DNA from 3 places in the Lysinibacillus sp. G1-3 genome. Region 2 is predicted to be linked to each of the others. Evidence: riboswitches for the same ligand, from Rfam matches in the RefSeq annotation. Region 2 holds a riboswitch; each other region holds the start of a gene.

Region 1 (7,655 bases), on a different contig from region 2:
AGTCGCCGCTTGCGTGGTTATCGTAAACCAGTTGAGGAATTTGCAACCTATTATTAGGTCGGTATAAAATAAAAGTGCTTTACAAAAAATAAATTTAATGCACATTTAGGAGGAAATATTGTGAAAGTAGTAGCAATCGTAGGTAGTATCCGTAAAGAATCTTATAATCTGCAGTTAGCGAAATTTATTCAAAAGCGTTATGCGGAGAAATTGGATCTTGAAGTATTAAGCTTAAAAGACCTACCAATGTATAACCAAGATATCGAAAATGAAGCACCGCAAACAGTATTAGATTTTAAAGCACAAGTAAAAGAGGCGGATGCCGTTCTTTGGCTGACTCCAGAATATAATGGTACAGTGCCAGGTGTTATGGTTAACGCCATCGATTGGTTATCTCGCGTTGATAAAGTAATGATTGGTAAGCCATCATTCATGATGGGTGCATCAATGGGTAACTTAGGTACTGTTAAAGCACAATTACACTTAAGAGATATTTTATTCTCACCTGGAGTAAATTCACCATTACTTAGTGGTAATGATGTTTATATTGGCGCAGTACACACTAAATTTGATGCTGAAGGCCATTTAACAGATGAGGGTACTATCAAATTCCTAGATGTAGTTATTGATAACTTCTTAAACTGGATGAAAACATACGTTTAACAATAGAATGTCCCATTAGTATGTAAAATACTGATGGGACATTTTTAGGTTTTATAATATTTTTTGGGTTTAGAGGTTAAAGCCCCGACACTCTTTGCCTTATATATAAGTCGGAACGGAAATCAACCCACGTTTTGGTGATGAACCTTTATTTGATTGGAATTATTTTCAATACCTTTTGAAGACGGTATGCAAAAATACCCGCGAATATAGCTAAAATAATATCCTTTGGCAAAGGAGGCATCATCCAAAGCCATGCTATTTTATACGTGAAAGCATCAGGCGCACTAGCCCATAGCTTATAGGCAAAGTACATCCAATTTGTCCCTAATAAATAATTAATAGCAGTTGCAACTAATGCAGCAACTACATAGCTTTTCTTCGTTCCAATGCGTTCTACAATAAGCCCTGCGACAAATGCTGCTAATATAAACGAGACAATGAAACCAAATGTAGGACTTAAAATTTGTCCAAAGCCTCCGCTGAATCGTGCAAATACAGGTGCTCCTGCTAAACCGATGCACATATAAACAGTACAAGCGAGTGCCCCTTTTCTACTACCGAGAATAAGTCCCGCTAAAATAGCAAAAAACGTTTGCAATGTGATCGGTACTCCGCCAACAACCATGAAAGGCACAATGGACGTAATATTAGCTCCTATCATCATTAATGTTGAAAAAAGTCCAATGTATGCAATATCTACTGTTCTTAATTTTTGATGTGTATGTTCCACAATGGTTGTCATTATTTCACCTCTGAAAAGTAATGTTGATAATAATAGTGTAAGAAAATAAAGTTTTTGTGTCAACTTTATTATCGCTTTAGGTTAACGTAAAGGTGTTTCTTAACTTGATAAATGATTGATAGTATAGACTAACTATTGAAATATATGATAGAATTGTCATAATTTTAAATCATTCGATACTAATGGTGTGACATCTTATACAATGTGTCACTTAAAAGGGAAATCGGTGCAAATCCGACGCTGTCCCGCAACTGTAACGAGGAGTTCTATGATGATTTAGCCACTGTTCTAGAATGGGAAGGCAATCATAGATACATTGATTCGAAGCCAGGAGACCTGCCATTTAGTTATTCCTGTAATGCCCACGAGGATGAAAGCGATTACGGACAATAGTAGAAGAAAATCTAACATTGTTTAATTTCTTTCAGCAGGTGTCCAAATACACGCTGAAAGACGCGATTATGCCAAGCATAATTGATTCTAGGGTATTTCCATGCGCATTTGCATGGAATACCCTTTTTTCTTTCATTTATCTTCGTACTGCAAATATTAGCAGAGTATCAGCTACAATTACGGCTAGATGAAATTAATGTTTAATGATTAGGAGTTAATAAAAAGATGAATAGAAAATTTATGTTACTTTCGATGCCCCTTCTACTACTACTTATTATTTCAATGACAATTGCAATTATGGTTGGATCGGTTTCCGTTACGCCACTTTATGTATGGAAGGTTATCCTTTCTAAAATCCCTATTATTCAAAGCTCAATCGAACAAGATTGGAGTCGCTCACAGGAAATTATCATTTGGCAAATAAGGGCTCCGCGTGTATTACTCGCTGCTATCGTCGGAGCAGGCTTGGCAATTGCAGGAGCAGCTATTCAGGCGCTCGTTCGTAATTCAATTGCAGAACCATATATTTTAGGGATTTCTTCTGGAGCGACGGTTGGTGCCACAGCTGTCATCATTTTAGGTGCCTTTTCATTTCTGGGCGTTTATGCTCTTTCCGTATCGGCTTTTTTAGGCTCTCTCACAGCAATGGGGTTAGTTTTCTTCTTATCGCATGTTGGCGGTAGAGTATCCGTCTTTCGACTTTTGCTTTCAGGGATGGCGGTGTCATTTATTTTATCTGCTATTTCAAATTTTATCTTAATGTTGTCGAAGCAAGAGGGGGGAATGAAGGCAGTCATGTTTTGGATGCTAGGAAGCCTAGCAGGGGCGAAATGGAGTATTCTTGTAATTCCTGCAGTCATTTTTATTGTAGTATTTGCCTTGTTATGGCTCAACTATCGCAGCTTAAATTTATTACTTCTTGGAGAAGAAGCCGCAGTTACATTAGGGGTTAACTTACAACAATTTCGAATACAGCTTATTTTATTAGTATCGTTATTAACGGGTGTGTTGGTTGCTGTAAGTGGCTCAATTGGATTTGTTGGTTTAATCATTCCACATATTGTACGGCTAATTGTAGGTTCAAATCATAAGTATGTCATACCGATTAGCGCATTATTAGGGGGGATATTCTTAGTTTGGGCAGATGCACTTGCTCGAATATTAATTGCCCCTGAGGAAATGCCGATAGGAATTATCACGGCTTTTTGCGGAGGTCCATTTTTCATTTGGCTGCTACGTCGTAACAATTATTCTTTCGGTGAAGGAGATTAAAAAAATATGACATTAGAAGCGAAACAAATATCATTCTCCATTTCTGATGAACGCATATTACATGAAGTAAATGTTCAAATAAAGGACAAGCAATTTGTTGGGTTGATCGGTCCTAATGGTAGTGGGAAGTCAACGCTATTAAAGAATTTGTACCGTTTATTAAAACCAGAAAGTGGAACAGTGTTATTAAATGAACAAGATATTCTAAAGCAATCGAGTAAAAACATAGCTAAAAATCTAGCAGTTGTGAGTCAAGAAACACCGGTCTTATTTGATTTTACAGTGCATGATTTAGTGAGTATGGGGAGAACACCCCATAAAAAACTATTGGAGTTTGATCAAGAGCAAGATTTTCAAATCGTAAAGGATGCACTGAAGCAAACGGGTATCGCTCATTTAGAGAAACGTAGCTATAGCTCTCTTTCGGGTGGCGAAAAAAAGCGTGTGATGGTTGCTCGTGCCCTTGCTCAGCAAGCACAAGTGCTTATTTTAGATGAGCCAACAAATCATCTAGATATTCAGCATCAATTGCAGCTTATGGATCTAATCCAAACCTTACAATTAACAGTTGTTGCTGCAATCCATGATTTAAACATTGCGGCTATGTATTGCGATCAAATTTATGTTTTACAGCAAGGTCGAATTGTTTGTTTTGGCACGCCAGAAGAAGTACTTACACCGACATTATTACAAGATGTATTTGGGGTTTATGCCGATATTCAAACACATCCACTGACAGGTAAGCCATATTTAACGTATATCCCAGAGCAATTCACGAAGGAAGTTAAATGATTGATACATATTGTTATGGAGAGATTTGAAAGTGAAAATGTATATAGAAAAGTGAAAGATTTGTTGTTGCTGTCGCACAGATAAACAATGCTGAGGTTTCTTTTTATCTCTAAAAATTGTGGTTGATCTTCGTTTCGACTGGGCGACTCATTGGGGATCAGCGATAGTGGAACGAAGGCTAAGAGCATCACATCCTGTGATAACGCCTTCTTGACCAACATCGTGCCGCTGTCGCTACGTTAGCACTACGCTTTCGCGCAAAAAACATCTGTTGGCCCGACGCCCCCAGGAAGCTCTGCTCTGTGCGAAAGCGAAGCGCCAGCAACAAATGTTTTAACTGTGCGAAAGCGTAGCGGCAGCAACAAAGCACCTAGTCGGAACGGAAATCAACCCCTCGCTTTGCCAAAGGGCCATAAGCTTTAGGACACATTTACTTACTTAGAATTGAAGACAAATTAAGATACTGCTTTTAAGCCTGCCACACCGATGATAATGGCGATGATACTAATAATTCGAGTCAGGTTTTTAGATTCACCGAAGAATATAATATTCACGAGAACAGCCCCAACTGTACCAATACCAATCCACACTACATAGGCAATGCTTAACTGTAGATAGTTAAAGGAGGTATATAAAAGCACAAAGGACATACCAAAGCCGCCCGCATATATTAATAAATTACGTATAGTTTTGTTCTGACTATAAAAGCGTAAACCTACAACACCGATAATTTCTGAAATTGCGGCTAATAAAACAAGTAACCAGCCCATTATGCATTAGCTCCTTTCTTTTCATCATAATCTTTTGAAGGGTTATCAGCTAAATTAAGACCAATAACACCTAATACTAAAATAAACATGAAAATTCCTTTTATCGTATTAAACTCACCATCGAAAATAAAAATGTCCATTAATGTAGTACCAATTGCACCGACCCCTGCAAAAGTCGCATAAACTGTGCCAGTAGGTAAGTTTTCACAAGCCTTCGATAAGAAATGAAAATCCAACGCAATTAAGGAAACAATAATAATCCAATGCCACCAAGCACCGGCAACATTAAAACCAAATATCCAAAACAATTCAAACAAACTAGTTAATCCAACATAAACCCAATCTTTTTGCATAGTTATTCCTTTCATTTATCCATGATTATGACTGACAATCAGTCATTTTTAGTGTAAAAGAGAACGTCACTTAGGCGTGACGTAAACCGAGTGCATGATGTAAAAAGTTGAGGAGCTCAAGCTTTTGAAGTCTAATTGTTTCTTCTTCACTGTCATCATACAAGTAAATTTGTTCAGCAGCAGATTCTACTAGACCGATAATAAGTTTAGAAGAACGTGTAGTGTTTAGAGATTCACGTATCGTTCCTTCTTGTTGAGCCTCGTATAAGAAATTATTCATCCATTCGTAATAGGGAGCATATATATTTTCCCATTCTTTCATATGCTCGGTTTGTGTAATACCAGCATAGATAAGTGCAAATACATCTCGATATTCCTCTGTTAGTGAAAATACAATATCTACTAACTTTTCAAGCCGCTTTGCAAAAGGCTCCTGTGTTGAAATACCATCGTTTATAGCAGCAATAATTTTCTCAACCATAACTTTTGCAATGGCTGGCATAACTGAAAGCCTTGATGGGAAATAAAGATAAAATGTCCCTTGCGCAATACCTGCAGCTTTTACGATATCTGAAACCTTTGTCTTTTCAATTCCTTTTTCACGAAAAACTTCAATTGCAGCTTGAATAATTTTCTCTTCTTTTGACATGGAATCCCTCGCTTTTAGCCTGCTTATTTATTATGTTACAAAATAGCTGAAATAAAGTCAACGAAAAATGACTGACAATCAGTCATTATTTTCTGTGTATATATGTTTCTTATTTAGGGAACTTTATTCGTGAAAGGATTTGATGAAAATGGAAGAGATAAAAATTGCGCAACTAAATCAGCAACAGCTTGAAAGGATTAATGAGCTAGAAAAGAACATTGGGGTGACCTTAGTAGCCTATGATTCTTCAATATTGCCATCACAAGGCTCGGGTGCCTTTGAGTCAAATAATAGCACTAACAGCAATCATCCATCATAATTACGAATAAAATGCCTTGCAGCAATGTGAGGTTTTTTTATTTCACTTAAAGAGTGGATAGGGGGTTACAATGATGCAGGATTTCTATGCAGATTTACATATTCATATTGGACGCACTTCAAGTGGACGTGCTGTTAAAATAACTGGCAGTAAAACGTTAACGCTAGCGAGAATTTTAGAGATTTCAAGCGCAAGAAAGGGACTAGAAATTATCGGGATTATTGATTGTCATTCACCAGAAGTAATGGATGAAATGGCTAAGATGATAGAACAGGGTGAACTGAAGGAGCTGGAACAGGGAGGACTTCGTTTTCAAGAAACTACACTTATTCCAGGTTCTGAAATTGAAGTATATGATCAGCATTGCCTTGGACCCATCCATGTGCTTGCTTATTTTCCAACACTTTCGCTTATGAGGGAATTTTCAAACTGGATGTCTAATCATATGAAAAATATCCATTTAAGCTCTCAGCGAATTTATTGTGATGGGCTAACATTGCAGCAAAAGGTTCATGAATTAGGCGGTCTTTTTATTCCTGCCCATGTCTTTACACCATTTAAAAGTTTGTTCGGTAAAGGTGTACATCGTAGTTTAACAGAAGTTTTTGACCCTCAGCTTATAGATGCGATAGAGCTTGGGTTAAGCTCCAATACTGAAATGGTGAGTAACATTAGAGAACTGCAAGCATATACATTTGTTAGCAATTCTGACGCACATTCACTTGGGAAAATTGCACGTGAGTATCAAAAATTGAGACTATCAAATGCAAATTTTACAGAATTAAAGATGGCGCTTCATGAGCAACAAGGTCGAGCAGTAACAGCCAATTATGGTTTAAATCCTTTGCTTGGTAAATATCATCAAACCGTCTGTGCAAAATGTGGTGAGCAGCTCAGCACCGCTGCAACAATTTGTACAAACTGTGAAAGCACGCAAATTATAAAAGGGGTTGCAACACGCATAAAGGAGCTTTCAGAGCAAGTAACTGATAAACGTGCACGACCACCATATATTCACCAAGTACCACTAGAATTTATTCCAGGATTAGGGCCGAAAATGATGGAACGATTAGTACAAGCATTTGGTACAGAGATGAACATCTTGCATCGAGTTACGCTAGAACAACTCGAACAAATCGTGCCACATAAAATTGCCAAGATGATTGATTTAGCAAGAACGGGGCAATTGGTAATTGAAGTTGGTGGTGGCGGCATTTATGGGAAGGTTCAGCTGGAATAAAAAAGGTTCATCACCATAGGCGCAGTTCACTGATCCCCAAGAAGTCGCCCAGCCGGAACGAAAACATGGCGTACATTTTAATAAACGTCATCCTAACTTTTGGTGATAAACATTAAAAATAATTACGCTTTTTTAGCCCATTTCCATCTCCTGTATATTAAAATAGTAATTAGTAAAATTTGGAGGAGTGAGGGTGTGCAATTATCAAAGAAATTTCGATTTTTAGCGGCTAGCATTCTGGCATGTCAATTAGTAGTACCAATAGGTGTAAATGCGGAGGAACAAAGAGACTACATAGCGCCAAGTTGGGTAGATCAAGCAGATTATGTAGCACTGGGTGATTCCTTAGCACACGGTATGAATGAGGTTGGTATGATCGGGTTAGGTTACACGGATTTTGTTGCACAAGCTTTACAGCAAGATGGTTTAATTACTTCTTATAATAAGGGTTTTGCCAAT
Region 2 (7,655 bases):
CTGTTGATGTACCATTCACAGCTTGTTCAATTCGCTCTAATAACACATTTTGTAAACGATCATGATAGCCAAAATAATTGGCAATTTGAATATCACAGTCAGCATATTTTTCGTTAAATTGCTTACACATACCATTCATTCGTTCCATTAAGATACCAGTGAATAAAAAGTACGGTAGCATTATGATTTTTTTAGCACCAAGCTTCACACAGCGCTCAATTCCTTCTTCAACACGAGGATCTGTAACCCCCATAAATGCGCTTTCTACATATTGAACCGGGAGTTTCTCCCATAACAGGCGTGTAATTTTATAAAAATCACCATTTGCATATGGGTCGCTGCCGCCTCGTGCAATTAATAAAACCGCAGTATCCTTATGTTCTTCTTCAGCATTAAAGCCAATTTCTGCTAAACGATCTTCTAAAATCGCAAATATTTCTTCATGGATACCGATTGTTTGACCATATGTGAACGTAATATTTGGATAATGCTCACGCGCATGTTCGATTTCTGCTGGAATATGCATTTTTGAATGTCCAGCATGAAGAAGAATAATCGGAATAACATGCACCTCTGTAGCGCCCTTCTTCACACAATTCGTAATACCTTCTTCGATGTTCGGCGAGGCAAACTCTAAAAAACATGTTTCTACTAAAAAACGCTCATCAATACGAGGTTTCATTTGCTCGATAAACGTGCGTACCTCTTCATTTCCTGCTTCTAAACGGCTCCCGTGGCCGACAAATAAAATTGCTTTCATCTCATTACCCCTCACTAGTCGCCGCATGGAGCTGGCTCAACTTTTATTTTTGAAGACATATCCTGATACGTAAAATGTAGGATCTTTTTCACACGTTTGAAGTATTTAAACAAACGTTCATTTGGATGTGCATTTGCTTTATATTCTTCGATAATGTCGGTAATAAGCGGTATTAGCTGTTCAGGTTCTAATCCCTCAACAACAGGCTGAGCCGCATGTGCTGTCCGACCAACTGGCTTGGCACCAATAAAAACATCGAATTTACTTTTACGATAAACAATGCCAATATCATCAAATACGGCTCGATAACACGCCATACCACAGCCATTAAAACCAATATTCAATGTTTTCGGTAACGACATGCCACCAAGCTTTTCTTGAATCTCTTCCGCATATGGGATCGAATCGGTTTTTTCTCCGTAACAGAAATCACAAGCCTTTAACGAAAGCACGTCACCAATTGGTGTTAGTAAAAAGCCTACTTCGCGAAGCTTTGCTGTAATCTCTCCTGGCTCAGACGTAGGAATTTTTAAATGAATTTGGTGGTCTGGTGTATACTCCATCGTTCCTTCCTCACCAACTACTTCAGCTAAGGTCATCATTTGTTGAGGAGTAAAAAACTTATTGGCTACCCCAGGACTAACAGCTAATTCAAAAACCGATTCGATTTTTTGTTGAACGAGCTTAGATGTTACTTTCACAGCGCTAGTTCCCTTCACCTTTGCCAGAGCTGCTGTTGCCATTTCAAGGGATGACTTTTTAGGCTTTGGTTGTGGTGTTATAGCTAAACTGGGCTTTATACGATTGGCATTCGGATCTGTTGCAAAATCATTTCGCGCTGCCCCAGTTTCTTGATTCATTGCCCATGGTTCATTTTCTTCCTTTAGTCGTTGATGTGGTCGTAACGGCTGTTTTTCTTCTCCAAGTGTATATTTACGCTGATAACCACGTGGTGTAATCATTTTATTGTCATAGAAAAATGTTGTTGAATTCCCGATAATAACGGTTGTTAACATGCCGATATCATGTTCAAGCATTTCTGCTAAAGTCGTCATCGTAATTTCTTGACGGTCACGATACGCGCTTTTCACAAGTCCAACCGGTGTATCTGGCGAACGATATTCTAATAAAATTCGTTGAGCCTCTACAATTTGTCTCGTACGACGTCCACTTTTTGGGTTATAAAGCGCAATAACAAAATCCGCCATCGCCGCTGCTTCTACTCGCTTAGCAATTAAATTCCAAGGTGTTAAGTGGTCACTCAAACTAATTGTACAAGCGTCGTGCATAATAGGAGCACCTAGTAAACTTGCACACGAATTAATAGCAGAAATACCTGGAACAATTTCTACTTCGATACCAGTAGCTTCAGTCCATCCTAGCTCGATTAATACTTCATACACTAATCCAGCCATCCCATAAACACCGGCATCACCGCTGGAAATAACCGATACGATACTTCCAGCCTCTGCTTGACGTACCGCTTCCTGTGCACGTGAAACTTCCTCTGTCATACCAGTACTAATAATCGACTTTGCACTAACTAAATCTTGAATAAGCTCAACATAGGTTTTATAACCAATAATCATATGACTTTGTTGTAGTGCCTCTACAGCACGAGTCGTAATATGTTTAAAGTCTCCAGGGCCAAAGCCAACTACGAAAATCTTACCTTTTTGCGCCATTTTGTTACCCCTCTTTCACCTTTTCAATACCTTTAATGGCTGTTGTTTGTGCTGTACGCTGTAAAGATCCTTCACGTAAAGTAAAGACATGCTCATTATGTAAAGATTCATGATTTAAATCTTGTACGAGTGCCTTCGCATGCGATGTTGTCGGCACGCGGTACCAATTCCCTTGAGGATAAGCAATGACAACACAAGCATCTTTACACCTACCATTACAGCGAGTCCTTGTCGTATGTATTTCCTTATCAAGTTCCAGTAACTGTATTTCATCACGAATTGCCTGAGTAATGTCCTCAGCATCTTTTTTCATACAGCTACTACCATTGCATATAAAAAGATGTGTTTTCATCCCCTCTAAATTCCAAGTTGTCATAGTTTTTCTCCCCTCATTTGCTTTTAGGAAAAAGAAAAACCTTTACTCTAGACGAAGAGTAAAGGTTTAGTAGAAGCCAAATAAAAACGAATATATACAGGTACTCGCTCTCGCTTCAACTTCTCCCTCCGAAAAGTTTGCATGTATCATCACATAAGCAGGTTTCCTGACTTAAGCTTCCTTTTACTTTCGCGCCTTCCTAGTTTTCACTAGTGGCATCCGCGATTTCATCAGCTATTACAGTAGCGGGGGCTGTATCGGATTCTCACCGATTTCCCTATTATCTTGAAAATATTCAAGCACTTATGGATGTTTTATATGAAATTATTATTTTTTAAAAATTAAAAACTGTTTCTATCATAGCTTATTTTTTTAAAATTTCAATATTTCTTTCTAAATTTGTGACATTTCCAGTAATTTTTAAAAGAAAAATATGACATTCCTTTTCTATTTATCTAAATTTTCGACATAGACACTCAATTAAAAATTTTTTCTTAAAAAGTATAGCATATATATGGAAAATCATGTTACACTTTGTCGTGAAATCACAACTTCATCTTTTTTCGGTGCGAATTGTTCATCATTTCGCTTAAAAGGGAAGCCGGTTTAAGTCCGGCGCGGTCCCGCCACTGTACTAGGGAGTTTTATAGATAATGTCACTGTCCAAAGGATGGGAAGACCTATAAAACGTTGAACTAAAGCCAGGAGACCTGCCGAAAAATATGTGATCGTTTAAACCTACGAGGATAGGTGTGCGGCTGAGCAAATTAGAATTTTATTTGCATTTTTAGCTATGCACTTTTCCACAATTGGAGAAGTGCTTTTTTGATTTCATCGCATACTAATTCTAACTATTTTAATGTGAGGAGGAGAGGTTTTGAAATTCTCAGGTTGGAAGCTTAGTTATTTCTTATTGGCATTTTTATTCGTGCCAGATCGTGCATTTGCAATGCACATTATGGAGGGCTTTTTGCCAATTGAATGGGCAATTTTTTGGTGGGTCTTATCCATTCCATTTATTATTTTAGGATTACGTTCTATTCGTAAAACTATTGATGAAAATCCTGAAACAAAAATGATTTTAGGATTATCTGGTGCCTTTGCCTTTGTACTATCAGCTTTAAAAATCCCTTCTGTAACAGGTAGTTGTTCACATCCGACAGGGGTTGGACTTGGGACAGTTCTTTTTGGACCATTAGCGATGAGTGTTATCGGGACAATCGTATTATTATTCCAATCTTTACTTTTAGCACATGGTGGGTTGACAACTTTAGGTGCTAATGCCTTTTCTATGGCAATTGCTGGTCCTATTATTGCTTATTATGTTTTTAAGGGCTCTCAGAAAATGGGATTATCATTTTCAGTAGCTGTCTTTTTAGCAGCAATGCTTGGTGACTTAGGTACATATATTGTCACTTCTGTACAATTAGCTCTCGCCTTCCCTTCTGAGGTCGGAGGCTTTATAGCTTCATTTACAAAGTTTGCTAGTATTTTTGCGTTCACTCAAATTCCTCTTGCTGTTAGCGAGGGCATTTTAACAGTGATCGTTATGAACTTCTTAAAAAAATACAATGTGAGCGAATTAAAAGCTTTACGCGTTTTCTCGGCAAAGGAGGCTCACTAACATGAAAAAAAATTTACTGCTCTTAGCAATTGTTGTGTTGTTAGCAATCATCCCCCTCTTCATTCAAAAAGGCGCAGATTTTGAAGGTGCTGATGGCGAAGCGGAGGCAGCAATTGGTGAAATAGATGCTAACTACGAGCCTTGGTTTGAAAGCTTATGGGAGCCACCAAGTGGTGAAATAGAAAGCTTATTATTCGCACTCCAAGCTGCTATTGGAGCCGGATTTATTGGCTATTTCATCGGCTTAATGCGTGGTAAACATAAAGAGGGTTAAGCGATGTTACTCATTGATAAGTATGCTTATATGAATAAACTAGCGTCTGTTCATCCGCTAGAAAAAATGACGTTTTCCCTTGGACTGCTTTTATTGTCGCTTATCATGAGAGATGAACGAATCTCACTCATTACATTTATTGTGATGAGTGCTTTTATCATTGTAGGTGCAAAAATCCCAGCTAAATATTACGCAAAATTACTATTGCTACCCGGATTTTTTTTACTTTCGAGTTTAGCATCCATTTTAATTTCTATAGCGCCAGCAACAAGCACGTTACCTCCAACTATTTGGTCAATTTCTATTCATCATTGGACAATATTTGTTGGCAGTGTGAGCTTAGTGACAGCGCAACAGCTTTTTTTCATCGTACTTGGCAGTATAAGCTGTTTGTATTTTTTAATTCTTACGACATCAGTCCAATCTATTTGTTATGTCCTACGACAATGGCGACTGCCTACTCTATTCGTAGAGCTAGTAGAACTAACGTATCGTTTTATTTTTATCTTTTTAGATAGTATGCAAAAAATTCATCTTGCTCAGCAGGCTCGTCTAGGATATAGCTCCCCTATGCATTGGCTTCGCTCGGTCTCCATGCTGATTGCAGCTTTATTTGTTGAGATGTTCCAACGTAGTCGTGAACTAAACAATGCGATGGAAGCACGGGGTGGCGAGACGGTCTATTGGCAGGAGGAGATTACCTATAACATGAAAAATTGGCTAGGTATTGTAGCAATTTTTATACTCCTCATCATTTATGGAGGTTTTTTCTCATGACAGATTTGTACTTTGAATTAACACGATTATCTTACGCTTATGCAGATGGAACTCATGCTTTAACAGACATTACACTTCAAATTCCAAAAGGGAAAAAAATTGCTTTACTTGGTCATAATGGTGCTGGAAAATCAACATTATTTCAGCATTTAAATGGAATTTTGAAGCCTACAGCTGGAAGTATATCCTTTCAAGGGAAAGCACTCAACTATAGTAGAAAAGCATTAAAAGAATTACGTCAACAGGTTGGTATTGTTTTTCAGGATGCAGACAACCAGCTTTTTTCTGGCACTGTTAAACAAGATATTGCGTTTGGACCTCTGAATCTTGGCTGGACAACTGAAATAATTGAAGAAAAAATTGCTTGGGCTATCGCTCAAACCGAGGTTGAAGCATTGCTCGATAAACCGATACATTTTTTAAGTGTTGGACAAAAAAAACGTGTCGCAATGGCAGGAGTACTTGCAATGGAACCTTCTGTTTTTTTATTAGATGAACCGACCGCTGGACTAGATAATTATTATAGTGCACAAGTTTTACAATCTTTAGCTACGTTAGAAAACGGCGAACGAACTATTTTACTGGCAACACATGATATCCCGTTAGCCTATGAATGGGCAGATCAAATAGTCGTTATGGAAGATGGGAGAATTATTTATAATGGTGATCCCGTTGAACTGTTCTTTCAAGATGATTTACTTGAAAGAGCCCATCTTGAACGCCCATGGGTCTTCGAAATGGCCACTGCTTTACAAAACAAAAAACTATTTGAGAAAAGCATCAAAATGCCTCGTTCTAAGGAAGATTTACACAAACTTATAGAGCAACTTTAAGACAATTTGTCCATAGTTGAAATTTATTGTGGCTAATACATTCTACTACTCTTTCACAATTCGAGTAGGAATGGCAGCTGCTATCTGGAAGGATGTGAATTTTACTTTAGTGATCCTATGGGGATTCCATCTACTTTCTACCAATCTTTACGATGGGCAGAATATAATGGTAAAATATAGATTGGAAACTGAGAAAAATATATCCTCATTTATGAAACTTTTCTATTACTTATTCGTAATAGTAGAGATTGCCCAAATATTTAATACACCCAAGGAGGGAAAACAGTTGAAAAACTGGAAGAAAAAATCAGTCGCTCTAGTAGCATCTGCTGCACTAATGGTTCCTGCTGCTTCTGCCTTTGCTGAAGCTCCACAAAAAACAACAAAGAGCCAAGATTTAGTGAAAGTAGCTAGCAATAAGGACCAAGCATTCAAAAATCAAAAAGAATGGATTAGTCAGGATACGATTATTGTCAAACATTCTGGTCTTGATAAGAGTGTGCATAACAAAATTGGAACAAAAGTGATCCGCTCTATTCCTTCATTAGGTTACGATGTTATCCAACTGAACAAAGGAACAAATTTAGAAAAAGCAGTTTCATATTACGCTCAGCAAAAAGGGGTTAAAAGTGTATCCCCAAGCTATGTGTACCATTCATTTGGTACGAAAACAGATCCAAAGAAACAGGAAATGTATCATTTAAATCTACTTCAAATTGATAAAGCACTACAATTAGCAGGTAAAAATGATGTAAAAGTGGCAGTTATCGATTCTGGTGTGGATTTTAAACATCCAGATTTAAAATCTCAAGTGCTACCTCCATATAATGCTGCAGCACCTGCCAATACTTCTTATCCTGGTGACCACGGAACACATGTAGCAGGAATTATTGGCGCTGCAAAAGATAATGGTGTTGGAGGACACGGGATCAATCCAAAGGCCAAGCTTCTTCCGATCGATGTATTCAACGGAAAAGATGGTGCTAATGATTTCGTCATAGCACAAGGCATCCTTTATGCTATCGAGCAAGGCGCTGATGTTATCAATATGAGTCTTGGCGGCTATGGTGAATCTCCATTAATGGAGGAAGCCGTTCAGAAAGCGATTGAAAAAGGAGTTACGATTGTAGCTGCTGCCGGAAATGAATCGACAGATAATTACTCCTTCCCCGCTTCCTTTGAAGGCGTTATTAGTGTAGGTTCTACGAATGATCGAAACAAATTATCAAGCTATTCAAACTATGGTCCATCGGTTGACCTAGTAGCTCCAGGTGAAGATGTTTATAGTACTGTTCATGATGAGAAAAAAGGATCATCCTTTGTAAA
Region 3 (7,655 bases), on a different contig from region 2:
GCCAATATCATGTTCCAACCTTCTTTTTTATTAACAAAATTGATCGTGAAGGAGCAGATGTTGAAGCTGTAATGGCTGCGCTTCAAAAGGATTGCTCTGCAGATGTTTTATTCGTAGACGAACCGCTCCGTTCCGACTATGTTTCAAACGACATAATGGAGTGGCTTGCTGAACGTGATGAACACCTTCTCGATGCTTTTCTCAATGAAACATTGGATAGCTCTAGCTGCCTTACTCATTTATCTAGTATGATTAAACAGGAAAAGGCCTTTCTATGTTTTACTGGGTCTGCCTTAAAAGATAGTGGAATAAAGGAATTCCTAACACAGCTCCCCCTCCTTACAGAAACACAATTTAATAACAACGCTCCGTTTCAAGGTGAGGTGTTTAAAATTCGTCATGATGGACATCAACGCTTAACTTTTATCAAATCTTTGCAAGGAACGTTACATGTCCGTGATGAACTTTCATTTGGAGACGTGACTGAAAAAGTGACGGAGATTCGACTATACAATGGCAACCGGTATGAAACTTCTCAAAAGATAGAGGCCGGGGAGATTTTCGCAGTAAAAGGGATTAGTCAAGCAAACATCGGCGATATTATTGGTTCTTCGAATAATTCTCAGCCCTTTGAGTTAGTACCGACTTTACAGGCAAAAGTACATTATGAAGGCACTCAGCATATAAAGGACGTGTTAAAAACTTTCCGTATACTTGAAGCAGAAGAACCTTCATTACGTGTGCTATGGCATGAAAAATTTCAAGAAATTCACGTTCATATTATGGGTGTCATCCAACTCGAGGTTCTTATCGAAGTGCTTCATGAACGTTTCTCGCTAGACATTTCATTTAGCGAACCACAGATTTTGTATATGGAAACGATCACCACAACGGTGACAGGTTACGGTCATTTCGAGCCATTAAAGCATTACGCAGAGGTCCATTTATTGATGGAGCCAAATACACGCGGCACCGGCAATACATTTGTCAATGCATGCCACGCCGATGATTTATCAGTTGGACATCAACGACTCATTGAAAAACATTTATTCGAGCGCGATCATCATGGGCTGTTAACCGGTTTTCCGGTTACAGATATTCGCTTCACACTCTTAACAGGACGCGCACATAATAAACATACTGAAGGTGGCGATTTCCGTGAAGCAACATTCCGTGCATTACGGCAAGGGCTCGAACAAGCAGAAAATATATTACTAGAGCCCTACTACCGCTTTAAACTTAAAGCTCCTAGTGATTTCATCGGCCGCATGATGACGGACATTCAGCAAGCTGATGGTACATTTGACGCACCAATCATAACTGAACATGACGCGATTGTAACCGGCCGGGCCCCCGTCTCAACATTTATGAGCTACAGTACAACCTTTGCCGCCTACACCAATGGGAAAGGCGTACTTTCCCTACAATTTGATGGCTACGATACATGTCACAATACAGAAGAAATTATTGCGCAAATCAGCTACGATAAGAACGCCGATCCCTACTATACATCCTCTAGTATTTTTTGCGCAAAAGGTAAGGGCTACTCCGTTCCATGGCACGAAGCACAAGCAGCAATGCATTGTATTGACTAAATTCATAAAAACAGGACATGATTTGTTAGATCAATGTCCTGTTTTCTTATGTTTCGTGGAGAGTTTCTATACTTTTGTGGGTAATCTTGCTTCGCGCGGGTATTTGCCTTTCTTCCGCGGGTATTCTTGCTTCGCGCGGGTATTTACCTTCTCTCCGCGGGTATTTGCCTTCCTTCCGCGGGTATTCTTGCTTCGCGCAGGTATTTACCTTCTCTCCGCGGGTATTCTTGCTTCGCGCAGGTATTTACCTTCTCTCCGCAGGTATTCCCCTTCCTTTCGCGGGTATTTACCTTCTCTCCGCGGGTATTCCCCTTCCTTCCGCGGGTATTCCCTTTCCTTCCGCGGGTATTCTTGCTTCGCGCGGGTATCTACCCTCTACTGACAACTCCATTCTACTACCTTGTCAGGCATATACCTTCACCTCGGGGAATTGAAATTCATCCCGCACATTTTTAATTTACTAAGCTTGTATCGTTTTCTGTCCCTGTTTATTAATAAGATATGAAGATTCCACCACAACGTAGCTTTGGGATTGTGAGAAATCCATTAAAACTTTGCCAGGTCGACTTTTCAAAAGTTGTAAATTATCAATCAGTTCAAGCAATAGTTCATGACCTTTTCCACGTGGGTGCCAGTTGAAATGATTATCATTTAGTTCCTTCACAGCTTTTAGAAATTGATGATACTCTCGCTCTATAAAATTGATTAGTTGTTTATTTTTATAAACTACTCGTGATAAATCCTCTACATATACTTCATAAAAGCGCATCACTATCGAGCACAATAAATCATTGACCCGAGCGGCACTTAGTATTGGCTTAGGGGCTTGGGAAAATCGCTCTAAATTTGGTTTTGCACGCGTCGAATCGATACGTGTAATTAAATGAAAATGTTCACCATTAACATCGTACACAATTGGATTTGTCGGCATATACATCATAAAATCATTTGTTTTTGTTTTAAGTTGATCTGTAATAATTGCTTTTGCAAAAAGGTGGCCATTAAAACTTTCATTTTGAATCCAAATAATATCTTTGTTATATAAAATTTGATCAAACAATCGTTCATTACTAATAAGATTGCTAGCTATTAATTGATCGACAAGGGATTCTACAACCATTCTTGTTGTAGCTTTCTTGGCAACTTCAGTGCGTGGCTGCTTACAAATTTTCATTTCTACATATTGCGATTCCTGTGCTGTACTTACATGAATATTCGTCATCATTGCATCCTCTTTTCGTACATATTTTTCAAAACGGAAGTCTTCTTTTACATAAAAAAAGGATTTCCTACAACTAGAGGAAATCCTTCATTCTATCTTTTTCATTCATCACAAAAAGTCAAATTATACCCAAGCATAAAAGAATTACCTTGAAAGCGATTACCGTCTTTTATTTTGGGCGTTTGACGTACGGTGACGAACAGAGCATTCTGTTTTGTCAACATGCCACCTCCTATTCCTCGTAGGGTTATGGTGTGTACTCATAATAGGCAGGTATCCTGACTCATGGTCATCACTACTTTTCGCCTTCCCGTCGTTAAACAGTGGTATATGAAAAGTCGCTCACATTTACAGTTGCGGGACAGTGTCGGATTTGCACCGACTTCCCTTTTAAGTAAATTGCACGCAATTTACACCTATTATTCCACGCTATTCAGTTGTAAAAGGAATCTAGTAAATTCTACATTCCTTATTGATTATTAAAATTAATTGTAAATGAGCGCATTTCAAAAGTCAATATATTCCAGTTTCTTGTTCTTTTCTTCTAGTCTTTTCCATAATACATTTTTTGAACTTAGTTCCTGAGCTCCCTTTCACCTTCCCGTATTTAATCAGTGGTATGGACAGTTTCATATGTGCCCAGAGAATCTTAATACAACTCCGGCGCTTTTCGTAATTTACTTGCTTGTTCATATGAAAATGCAAGTTTTATTAATACATCCTCACTAAATGCAGTGCCTGCCAAAGTTACGCCAAACGGTCTGCCATTTTTCATATAGCCTGCTGGGACAGCAATAGACGGATATCCGGCTTTCGCGCTAATTGTCGAGCCTATATATGATGGAAACATTATCGCATCTAAGTTATATTTTTTTAATGTATAATCGATTCCTTGTTCTTGAGAAAAATACAAGTCCTCTAGTTTTGCATTTAGATAGTCAGGATCTCTTAACGTGTTCGGTAATTTATCTCTCAATTCCAATTTGTCCTGCCCATATTTCAACGTTTTTTCTTGTGAACATTTATTAAATTGGATTAAATCAGCTAGAGAATGTACAGGCATGTGAGAAGGTAGATTTACAAGGAAATTATTTAAACTATGCTTTAATTCATATTGCGGTACTCCCCATTTCCAGTCTCTATGAAAAGAAGGAATTTCGATGTCTTCTATAATAACGGCTCCTTGCTCTCTTAAAACTTGAATTACGTTATTAAAAAGGGTTTCGTCATATTCCTCTGACTCATAAAAAGTTTTAGAGGCATTCGTATAAACACCGATTCTAGCACCCTTTAATCCTGTAGCATCTAAAAGGATTGAGTAGTCTTGGTGGATCCTTCTTTCACTTTTATATGTAGCTACGTCATCTTTATCTACTCCTGTTAATGCGCCCAATAAGATAGCTGCATCTGTAACCGTTCTTGCCATTGGCCCTGCTGTGTCTTGACTGTATGTAAAAGGGATGAGACCTCTACGGCTAATTAACCCTACAGTCGGTTTAATGCCGACTACTGAATTTTGAATAGCTGGACTTAAAATCGAAGCGTCTGTTTCAGTTCCAATTGATAAAACAGCAAAATTCGATGCCACTGCTACTGCCGACCCCGAACTGGATCCTCCTACATAAAGTTCTGGATCTCCATAAGGATTAAGTGTTTGTCCACCTCGAGAACTATAACCTGCCCACATTGTACTCGACATACCGTTCGCTAATTCAGTCATATTTGCTTTCCCTAAAATAACAGCCCCCGCTTCACGGAGTTTTTTTACTAAAAATGCATCCTGCTCAGCTACATAGTTTTCTAATGCTATTACGCCTGCACTAGTATGCATAAAATCTTTCGTTTCGATATTGTCTTTTAAAACAACTGGAATTCCATGTAGAGGCCCTCTAGCCCCTTTTACTTGTCTTTCTTCATCTAATGCTTCAGCAATAAATATCGCTTCAGGATTAATTTCAAGCATGGAATTAATCCTCTGTCCATCTTGATCATACTTAGCAATTCTGTGTAAATAATACATAGTTAATTCTTTTGATGTGATTTCACCATGTTCCATTGCTATCTGAATATCAATTACTGACAATTCTTCTCTAAGAAAACTATTAAACTTCATCCCCATTTAAATTCCCCACCCTTTCTTTCAAAATTATACCAATAAAATCAAATTATCCTCAAAATATTTTTCCTACTTTAGTATTTTCAACATTATCCTCTCATCTGTTCGCATTTAACTAATAATAAGTAGGTCCATTTGTTCCCTATTATCCAATTAACTACCAAATAATTATTTACTGTGCTACACTCTGTATACAGATACAATTTTCAGTTATTTTATAATAGGACGGGATGGGGATCATAGAAGATGCTTAGATGTATTTGGGGTGTCTTAATGTGTATATATGGTGTGTCTTTATATTTCAAATATTTTCAAAAACTAAGTGAAGGATGGAATATTACCCTTCATTTTTTATCAGGCAGTCTATGTATTATAGGAATTTCATTAATTATCCAAGCAAGAAAAACGTTTAAAAAATCTGGATCTAATAAGCAACATTAGTAATGCTATCGTTCCACACATGCCTGTATAACAAGATTAGCTATCATCTTATTCTTATAGAAATAAAAAGCAGGCTTAAGAGGTGAACGAAATGTATAATAATAATTCCGAACTAGGAGCATTAATACTTTTTCTATTTGTTCTACTTTTAATTATTAGTATTTTTGGATTTGTCATTAGAAAGTTGCTAGGTGTCGAGAGAAAGAAATGGTTTTATTTTTATTACGTTAACGAAAGACATAAAAAGCTAGATTTATCAATACGAATCATTTATTTGAGTCTAGTAATAATTTATTCGAATTATCAATTTAACAATGATAGAGTTGGAATTTATTGGTATTTTGAGATATGGTTTATCATAATTGTCTTTTTAGTAACCTCTGAAATGTTACGGGCATTTATGGAGTGGAAATACGCGGAAAATAAAAAAGTTGCTGTTGCTACTATTGCAGAAATGATGTTTATGATTAGCATAGTATTTTTGACGATACAGACGGATTTTTTTGGCTTATTTAATAGTTGATTCGGAAGAAATTGAAAACATCGTTGGTTAAATAAAAAGGCTATTTCGCAGATAATCTATCCCTGCAAAATAGCCTTTTTTCTTTAGTTACTAAATCTCTGTGTAAGCTTTTGTAAATCTTCTGCTTGTACACATAGGTCTTGTGACACTACTGTGTTGATTGCTTGCATTGAGGCACTTTGTTCATCAACGGAGTGTAAAATAACTTCTGTGGAATTAGTTAAACTATCCATTCCATTTGCGATTGTCGAAACTAATTTTGTAACTTCATTCGCACTACTTGAAAGCTCTTCAGCTGTTGCGGAAATATCCTCTAGCTGATTCGTCATTTTGCTAACATGCTGAGAGATCGTACCAAATGACTTTGTAGCCTCATCAATGACGTGAACACCCTGCTGAACGTTTTTCAAGTCTTCTTCTACAGAGGTTGCTACTTGTTTTGTATCGCTTTCAATGCCAACTACTAGATCGACAATTTGAATAGCCGAATGCTTGGATTGCTCCGCTAATTTTCGAACTTCTTCCGCTACTACTGCAAAGCCTTTTCCATGCTCTCCTGCACGCGCCGCTTCTATCGCTGCATTTAATGCAAGTAAATTCGTTTGATCTGTAATGGCCGTAATCATGTCTGTCATAGATTTTATATCTGTCATTTTGCTTGATAATTGTTGCATTAAGTTACTTGTTTTTTCAGTAGAATCTGAAATGAATTCCATTTGATTTTTAGCTACATGTAAAATTTCCGCACCATTGCCTGCAATGTCATTTGCTTCTTTCGCATGATCAAATACATCTTGTGTAGCCACGGTAATACGTTCAATGCCATCAGCAGTTTCTTGCATTGCTATAGCGCTTTCATTTGCAGACTGTGCTGCTTTTTTAAGACCCTCAGTCGTATTCTCCATTTGTGAATCTACTTCGTTTACTGCATCTGCAATTTCATTTGTACTTGCTGATAGCTCCTCTATACTCGCAGATAAATCGGTAGAACTACTAGCAATTTTTTGTGTCATCATATGTAATTGTTCTTTCATCTCAATAAACGCTTTACCTAACGCCGCAACCTCATCATTGGATTTTATCTCGATAGGAGAAGTGTTCAAATTTCCTTCAGCTATAGCTTGAGCGGATACTGCTAATTGTTTAATTGGATTAATAATTTTGTATTTCACATAGAAAATACACGATATAGTCGTAGTAAATCCTAATATCGTTAATAAAGTGGACATCCCCTCTAATGACTTTAAATTTGCTAAGTCAATAATCAAAATAAGACCCATGATTACATTTAAAAAAGAAAAGCCAATAATACTTTTTTGTCGTAAGCTCATACAAATTTCCCCTAACTATAATATTATTCCCATAAACAATTATAGTTTAAAATCCCTAAAATTGATAGAAAAAAACACCAACTTTTGTAAGAAAATAGAATTATAAAACAGGAAATTTTTTCGTATTGTTCGAAACTTTTGTGTCGAAGTTGTGATATAAAAGTTCGACTCTTCGTTTAGGGTGATTCCGTAAAGATTGGGCGTTTTCTAGAGGGGGTGTCGGGCGAAAAATGTATTATGCGCGAAAGTGAAGCGCCAACAAACACTCGCACACAGGCATGTAAACGAAACGGTAATCATCACTATTAACCCGCACAACATTCATAAAGATTTCTCTTGACCATTTGAGTTTTGAACTACTAAAAAAGCACTTTGCGCTAGGCAAAGTGCTTTCAAACATAAATTATTTTAATTTCATAATACTTGA

The links. Region 2 has a riboswitch for cobalamin ahead of ACVYAD_RS07735 ((2Fe-2S) ferredoxin domain-containing protein). Riboswitches for the same ligand answer to the same signal wherever they lie in the genome.
Region 1: linked by a shared signal. The riboswitch ahead of ACVYAD_RS24190 (FecCD family ABC transporter permease) and the one ahead of ACVYAD_RS07735 ((2Fe-2S) ferredoxin domain-containing protein) in region 2 are both predicted to bind cobalamin.
Region 3: linked by a shared signal. The riboswitch ahead of ACVYAD_RS02095 (hypothetical protein) and the one ahead of ACVYAD_RS07735 ((2Fe-2S) ferredoxin domain-containing protein) in region 2 are both predicted to bind cobalamin.

Annotation. Positions count from the first base shown of each region.
Region 1 is NZ_JBWHYQ010000033.1:4,836-12,490, reverse strand. It holds gene ACVYAD_RS24205 (nitroreductase family protein) at 1-57, shown strand, start outside; gene ACVYAD_RS24200 (NADPH-dependent FMN reductase) at 121-663, shown strand; gene ACVYAD_RS24195 (biotin transporter BioY) at 812-1,408, opposite strand; cobalamin riboswitch at 1,575-1,766, shown strand; gene ACVYAD_RS24190 (FecCD family ABC transporter permease) at 2,027-3,073, shown strand; gene ACVYAD_RS24185 (heme ABC transporter ATP-binding protein) at 3,080-3,865, shown strand; gene ACVYAD_RS24180 (DMT family transporter) at 4,321-4,635, opposite strand; gene ACVYAD_RS24175 (DMT family transporter) at 4,635-4,988, opposite strand; gene ACVYAD_RS24170 (TetR/AcrR family transcriptional regulator) at 5,059-5,637, opposite strand; gene ACVYAD_RS24165 (hypothetical protein) at 5,786-5,956, shown strand; gene ACVYAD_RS24160 (endonuclease Q family protein) at 6,030-7,196, shown strand; gene ACVYAD_RS24155 (S-layer homology domain-containing protein) at 7,392-7,655, shown strand, end outside.
Region 2 is NZ_JBWHYQ010000006.1:103,216-110,870, reverse strand. It holds gene ACVYAD_RS07745 (sirohydrochlorin chelatase) at 1-760, opposite strand, end outside; gene cobJ (precorrin-3B C(17)-methyltransferase) at 775-2,445, opposite strand; gene ACVYAD_RS07735 ((2Fe-2S) ferredoxin domain-containing protein) at 2,450-2,821, opposite strand; cobalamin riboswitch at 2,961-3,142, opposite strand; cobalamin riboswitch at 3,369-3,553, shown strand; gene ACVYAD_RS07730 (energy-coupling factor ABC transporter permease) at 3,699-4,445, shown strand; gene ACVYAD_RS07725 (energy-coupling factor ABC transporter substrate-binding protein) at 4,447-4,719, shown strand; gene cbiQ (cobalt ECF transporter T component CbiQ) at 4,723-5,496, shown strand; gene ACVYAD_RS07715 (energy-coupling factor ABC transporter ATP-binding protein) at 5,493-6,329, shown strand; gene ACVYAD_RS07710 (S8 family peptidase) at 6,616-7,655, shown strand, end outside.
Region 3 is NZ_JBWHYQ010000002.1:12,172-19,826, reverse strand. It holds gene ACVYAD_RS02100 (GTP-binding protein) at 1-1,595, shown strand, start outside; gene ACVYAD_RS02095 (hypothetical protein) at 2,056-2,820, opposite strand; cobalamin riboswitch at 3,069-3,252, opposite strand; gene ACVYAD_RS02090 (amidase family protein) at 3,467-4,936, opposite strand; gene ACVYAD_RS02085 (DUF4181 domain-containing protein) at 5,466-5,897, shown strand; gene ACVYAD_RS02080 (methyl-accepting chemotaxis protein) at 5,981-7,228, opposite strand; gene aspA (aspartate ammonia-lyase) at 7,632-7,655, opposite strand, start outside.